DNA from 3 places in the Streptomyces sp. NPDC051576 genome. Region 2 is predicted to be linked to each of the others. Evidence: predicted binding sites of a transcription regulator. Region 2 holds the regulator's gene; each other region holds the start of a gene.
The links. The regulator HrcA, encoded in region 2, represses chaperone genes, less so after heat shock. The targets are predictions, from matches to a motif close to TTNGCACTCNGNNNNNCNGAGTGCNAA.
Positions count from the first base shown of each region.

Region 1: groL (chaperonin GroEL) is a predicted target of HrcA. The motif match lies at 841-867, and genes of this name have one in related genera.
Region 3: groES (co-chaperone GroES) is a predicted target of HrcA. The motif match lies at 1,105-1,131, and genes of this name have one in related genera.

Region 1 is NZ_JBFAZO010000004.1:530,220-532,484, reverse strand. Features, by position in the region: gene AB0M63_RS16115 (MoaD/ThiS family protein) at 1-56, shown strand, start outside; gene AB0M63_RS16110 (cold-shock protein) at 488-694, shown strand; gene groL (chaperonin GroEL) at 1,030-2,265, shown strand, end outside.
Region 2 is NZ_JBFAZO010000006.1:30,581-32,845, reverse strand. Features, by position in the region: gene dnaJ (molecular chaperone DnaJ) at 1-875, opposite strand, end outside; gene hrcA (heat-inducible transcriptional repressor HrcA) at 876-1,892, opposite strand; gene AB0M63_RS20805 (MBL fold metallo-hydrolase) at 2,065-2,265, shown strand, end outside.
Region 3 is NZ_JBFAZO010000001.1:365,605-367,869, forward strand. Features, by position in the region: gene AB0M63_RS01850 (polysaccharide deacetylase family protein) at 1-317, shown strand, start outside; gene AB0M63_RS01855 (hypothetical protein) at 314-973, shown strand; gene groES (co-chaperone GroES) at 1,276-1,584, shown strand; gene groL (chaperonin GroEL) at 1,704-2,265, shown strand, end outside.

The DNA of each region.
Region 1 (2,265 bases), on a different contig from region 2:
CGGCCACTCCGGACGGGGCCGGCGTCTCGATCATTCCGGCGGTCGCCGGAGGCTGATCATTACCCTGGGTAACCGCGGTTACCAAGAGTTCATTGAATTGCCCCCTCCGTGAGAGAAGCGGAGGGGGCAATTCTCTATGATTGAGCACGGTACAGTTGGGGAACGCGCTCCACTCCGCATGCCGGACGCATATGAGTACCGGCTTCGCATGCGACGAGAAGTAGCCAAAGTGTGCAGGTCTTTTGCACCTTATGTTCTCTTTATGGGGCCCGACTTGCCCTGAAGTCGGACGAATTCTCCGTAAATTCCCGACCGGTCCTGCCCGGAATTCTCGTCGGATTGACCTGTTGCAGACGGCAGTTGGACGGATACATTCGGCCGCGGTCGACGCGTTCCGGCGCACGCCCCCAATCCTGTGGGGGGTGAGGTCTGACCCGGATCCGCGAAGTGCGGGTCCGTGCAAGGGCCAGTAATAGGGGAGTTAGGCATGGCTCAGGGCACCGTCAAATGGTTCAACGCGGAGAAGGGGTACGGCTTCATCGCGGTCGACGGTGGTGCGGATGTTTTCGTCCACTACAGCGCGATTCAGATGGACGGCTACCGCACCCTGGAAGAGGGTCAGCGGGTCGATTTCGAGATCTCGCAGGGTCAGAAGGGGCCGCAGGCTGACATGGTCAAGCTCGCGGTCGGCTGAAGCACGCGCCGACGAACAGCAGCGACGTTCTTCGTTCCCACCGAAGGGCTCGTACCTCTGGGGTCACCCCCTGGGGTACGGGCCCTTCGGCATGTCGGAGAGCCGGTACGAGGAGCCGGTACGAGGGGGTCAGTAGCTGGGAGCCGCTTGCACTCGACCATGCCGAGTGCTAATCATTGGCGTTAGCACTCTGAAGGTGAGAGTGATAACGAAGGACCGGGTGGGTGAGGCCCGCAGGCCAGGTGGTGCAAGGAACCACGGGGCAGGCAGGCCGTCCGTCGCGGGCGCCAGCGCGGTCCGGAGCAATCCACCCCAGTCCGGGAGGACCACTTCACATGGCCAAGATCATCGCGTTCGACGAGGAGGCACGGCGCGGTCTCGAGCGCGGGATGAACCAGCTCGCCGACGCCGTCAAGGTCACCCTTGGCCCCAAGGGCCGCAACGTCGTCCTCGAGAAGAAGTGGGGCGCCCCCACGATCACCAACGATGGTGTTTCCATCGCCAAGGAGATCGAGCTCGAGGACCCGTACGAGAAGATCGGCGCCGAGCTGGTCAAGGAAGTCGCCAAGAAGACGGACGACGTCGCCGGTGACGGTACGACCACCGCGACCGTCCTCGCCCAGGCCCTCGTCAAGGAAGGCCTCCGCAACGTAGCCGCGGGCGCCAACCCGATGGCCCTCAAGCGCGGTATCGAGAAGGCCGTCGAGGCCGTCTCCGGTGCCCTCCTTGAGCAGGCCAAGGACGTGGAGACCAAGGAGCAGATCGCTTCCACGGCCTCCATCTCCGCCGCCGACACCCAGATCGGCGAGCTCATCGCCGAGGCGATGGACAAGGTCGGCAAGGAAGGCGTCATCACCGTCGAGGAGTCGCAGACCTTCGGTCTTGAGCTGGAGCTCACCGAGGGCATGCGCTTCGACAAGGGCTACATCTCGGCGTACTTCGCCACCGACATGGAGCGTATGGAGGCGTCGCTCGACGACCCGTACATCCTGATCGCCAACTCGAAGATCGCCAACGTCAAGGACCTGCTCCCGCTCCTGGAGAAGGTCATGCAGTCGGGCAAGCCGCTGCTGATCATCGCCGAGGACGTCGAGGGCGAGGCCCTGTCCACGCTGGTCGTCAACAAGATCCGCGGCACCTTCAAGTCCGTCGCCGTCAAGGCTCCGGGCTTCGGTGACCGTCGCAAGGCCATGCTCGGCGACATCGCCATCCTCACGGGCGGCGAGGTCATCTCCGAGGAGGTCGGCCTCAAGCTGGAGAACGCGACCGTGGATCTCCTCGGCCGCGCCCGCAAGGTCGTCATCACCAAGGACGAGACCACGATCGTCGACGGCGCCGGCTCCGCCGACCAGGTCGCCGGCCGGGTCAACCAGATCCGCGCCGAGATCGAGAACAGCGACTCGGACTACGACCGCGAGAAGCTCCAGGAGCGCCTCGCCAAGCTCGCCGGCGGCGTCGCCGTCATCAAGGCGGGCGCGGCCACCGAGGTCGAGCTCAAGGAGCGCAAGCACCGCATCGAGGACGCCGTTCGCAACGCGAAGGCGGCCGTCGAGGAGGGCATCGTCGCCGGT
Region 2 (2,265 bases):
TCCTCCATGCCGTCCAGCGTCTCCAGCGGCACCTTGGTGCCGAGGGACGCCGCCGTCATCGGGAGGGTGACCGTGCAGTGCAGGTCGTCGCCGCGGCGCTGGAACATCGCGTGCGGCAGCTCGTGGATCTCGACGTACAGGTCACCGGCGGGGCCGCCGCCGGGGCCGACCTCGCCCTCGCCCGCGAGCTGGATCCGTGTGCCGTTGTCCACGCCCGCCGGGATCTTGACGGTGAGCGTGCGCCGCGAGCGGACGCGGCCGTCACCGGCGCACTCCGGGCACGGGGTCGGGACGACGGTGCCGAAGCCCTGGCACTGGGGGCAGGGGCGGGAGGTCATGACCTGGCCCAGGAAGGACCGGGTCACCTGCGAGACCTCACCGCGGCCGCGGCACATGTCACAGGTCTGCGCGGAGGTGCCGGGGGCCGCGCCCTCGCCGTTGCAGGTGTTGCAGACGACGGCGGTGTCGACCTGGATGTCCTTCGTGGTGCCGAAGGCCGCCTCGTCCAGCTCGATCTCAAGCCGGATCATGGCGTCCTGGCCCCGGCGGGTCCGCGAGCGCGGTCCGCGCTGCGAGGCCGTACCGAAGAACGCGTCCATGATGTCCGAGAAGTTCCCGAAGCCGCCCGCGCCGAAGCCCGCGCCCGCGCCGCCCGCCTGCGAGAGGGGGTCGCCGCCGAGGTCGTAGACCTGCTTCTTCTGCGGGTCCGAGAGCACCTCGTAGGCGGCGTTGATCTCCTTGAACCGCTCCTGAGTCTTCGGATCCGGATTGACGTCCGGGTGCAGCTCGCGCGCGAGCCGGCGGAAGGCCTTCTTGATCTCATCCTGCGACGCGTCGCGACGCACGCCGAGAACGGCGTAGTAGTCCGTGGCCACTTAGGACTCCGCCAGGATCTGTCCGACGTACCGTGCCACTGCGCGTACCGCTCCCATCGTTCCCGGGTAATCCATGCGGGTCGGTCCGACCACGCCGAGCTTGGCGACTGCCTCGCCGCCCGAACCGTAGCCGACCGACACCACCGAAGTGGAGTTGAGTCCCTCGTAGGCGTTCTCGTGACCGATCCGTACGGTCATGCCCGAATCCCCCGCCTCACCAAGCAACTTGAGGAGGACGACCTGCTCCTCCAGGGCTTCCAGGATGGGGCGGATGGTGAGGGGAAAGTCATGTCCGAAGCGGGTGAGATTGGCGGTGCCGCCGATCATCAGCCGCTCCTCGGTCTCCTCGACGAGGGTCTCCAGGAGGGTGGAGAGCACCGTCGCGACCGTGCCGCGGTCCTCGGCCTCGAAGGCCTCCGGCAGGTCCTGCACCAGCTGCGGCACGTCCGCGAAGCGGCGGCCGGCGATCCGGCTGTTGAGCCGCGCGCGTAGATCCGCGAGCGAGGCCTCCCCGAACGGCGCCGGGCAGTCCACCATGCGCTGCTCGACCCGCCCGGTGTCCGTGATCAGCACGAGCATCACGCGCGCGGGCGCCAGCGCCAGCAGCTCCACGTGCCGCACGGTCGAGCGGGTCAGCGAGGGGTACTGCACGACGGCGACCTGCCGGGTGAGCTGCGCGAGCAGCCGGACCGTACGGCCCACGACGTCGTCGAGGTCGACGGCGCCGTCCAGGAAGTTCTGGATCGCCTTGCGCTCGGGGCCGGTCATCGGCTTGACGCCGGCGAGCTTGTCGACGAAGAGCCGGTAGCCCTTGTCCGTCGGGATCCGCCCGGCGCTGGTGTGCGGCTGGGCGATGTACCCCTCGTCCTCCAGGGCCGCCATGTCGTTGCGCACGGTCGCCGGGGAGACGCCGAGGCTGTGCCGCTCGGTGAGCGCCTTGGAGCCGACCGGTTCCTCGGTGCCGACATAGTCCTGGACGATGGCGCGCAGCACCTGAAGCCTGCGTTCGCTGAGCATCGCGCACACCTCCAGTTCTGGTCGCCGGTACCGTCGGTCTGCCCTTTTCCTGGCACTCTGTGCGCGCGAGTGCCAGCGTTCCCCGGCCCAGTGTACGGCCGTGAGGTACACCCCGGGCAAGGCCGGTCCTGCGATGTCACGCCGTGGGTGCCGTCACCGTTAGCGTCGCCGTATGACGGTGACTTGGGAAGAGCTGGGGTGGGAGCGGCTGGCCGCCGGGGTGGGGCGGTGCCGGCTGCCTGGCTGGGACTGCACGGTGGGGCTGGTCGTCGGAGGCGGCTCGGCGCTCATGATCGACGCGGGGTCGAGCGTCGCGGAGGGCGCGCGGTTGCGCGGGGAGGCGCAGGCGCTCGCCGGGCACCGTGTGACCCAT
Region 3 (2,265 bases), on a different contig from region 2:
TGCAGGACATCATGAAGAAGCAGTTCGGCAAGGCCCCGACGGTCTTCCGGCCGCCGTACGGGAACTACAACCACGACACCCTCGTCGCCGCCAAGTCCTGCGGCATCAAGTACGCCCCGATCTGGGACGAGGAGGTCTACGTCGACCACTGGGAGTACCGCGAGGACGACCGGGAGCTGCACCCCGGCGACATCGTCCTGACCCACTTCCGGGGCCGCGAGGACTGGAAGGGCACGATGGTCGACGACATGCGCCGCTTCCTGGGCAAGGTCACGGCCGAGGGGTACGCGGTGGCCCGCCTGGAGGACTACCTGTGAGGCTGCGGGCGCCGGTGGCCGTCGCGTTGGCGGCCACCCTCCTCACCGGCTGCGCCCAGTCCGTCGACCCCATCGAACGGCTGGGCAAGAAGGCGGCCCAACGCGTACACCAGCACGGCCCGACCCACGAACAGCCGTACCGCCACTGGGGTTTGACCGCCCCGCTCGCCCCCGCCCCGAAGCCGGCCTCCCGGCCCGCCGCCCGCTCGGCGGGCCCGGGCCTCCCGCCCGTCGTGGACCACGTCCGCACCCACGACAAGGTCGTCTTCCTGACCCACGACGACGACCACGACCCGAACCTCGCCGACCTGATCCGCGAACTACGGCTTCCCGTCACGGTGTTCCGCACCCGCCCGACCCTGACCGGCCGCCCGTACACCGCCCAGCGGACCCGAATCTGCGCCACCCGGGCCCGCCTCCTCCGGCCCGCCGCCTACGACCTGACGACCCGCCGTGCCGCGGCCGACTGCGGTGTCTCCGCCCTGGTCCTATGGAGGGCCTCCACCACGACCGGAACCCTGACCTACACCCGGGGCGACCATCACCTCACCCCCGGAGACATCGTCCAGGTGGACCGGGCCGTCACTACGGCACGCCTACTGCGAACGATCCAGGGACAGGGCCTGACGGTGGGCAACCTGGAGGACTACCTCTGACTCCAGCAACTTCAGCCCGTCCGGCGCTTGAGGACGAGGCCGAAGGCCGATGCGGGGGTCCGGGGGCGCAGCCCCCAGGGACGGCCACTGCAGCGAACGGTGTCAAAAATCCCGCCCAAGCGCCGCAGGCATTGGCACTCCGCTTGACCGAGTGCTAATCGCAGTCATAGTCTCAGGTCTGGCACTCCCCCCTGGAGAGTGCCAATAGCGACGGGCAGGTCCGGCACCCGCGACGACGGATCCACCTGGTCGCCACCTCAGACAGTTAACCCCGTGAGATCTCCGAAGGGGGAGGTCGGATCGTGACGACCACCAGCTCCAAGGTTGCCATCAAGCCGCTTGAGGACCGCATTGTGGTCCAGCCGCTCGACGCCGAGCAGACCACGGCCTCTGGCCTGGTCATCCCGGACACGGCCAAGGAGAAGCCCCAGGAGGGCGTCGTCCTGGCCGTGGGCCCGGGCCGCTTCGAGAACGGCGAGCGTCTTCCGCTCGACGTGAAGACCGGCGACATCGTGCTGTACAGCAAGTACGGCGGCACCGAAGTGAAGTACAGCGGCGAGGAGTACCTCGTCCTCTCGGCCCGCGACGTGCTCGCGATCATCGAGAAGTAATTCACTTCACGCACATTCAGTATGTGAGCTGCGCCCCTGGCCCCCGCGACCTTATGAAGCCGGGCGTCGGGGGCGTAGTTCGTTTCACCCACGTTTTCCGAGAGGGCTGAACCGCTCCCATGGCGAAGATCCTGAAGTTCGACGAGGACGCCCGTCGCGCCCTCGAGCGCGGCGTCAACAAGCTTGCCGACACGGTGAAGGTGACGATCGGCCCCAAGGGCCGCAACGTCGTCATCGACAAGAAGTTCGGCGCCCCCACCATCACCAACGACGGTGTCACCATCGCCCGCGAGGTCGAGGTCGAGGACCCGTACGAGAACCTCGGCGCGCAGCTCGTGAAGGAGGTGGCGACCAAGACCAACGACATCGCGGGTGACGGCACCACCACCGCCACCGTGCTCGCCCAGGCGCTCGTGCGCGAGGGCCTGCGCAACGTCGCCGCGGGTGCCTCCCCGGCCGCCCTGAAGAAGGGCATCGACGCCGCCGTCAAGGCCATCTCCGACGAGCTGCTCGCCACCGCGCGGCCGATCGACGACAAGGCCGACATCGCCGCCGTCGCCGGTCTGTCCGCGCAGGACAGCCAGGTCGGCGAGCTCATCGCCGAGGCGATGGACAAGGTCGGCAAGGACGGTGTCATCACCGTCGAGGAGTCCAACACCTTCGGTCTGGAGCTGGACTTCA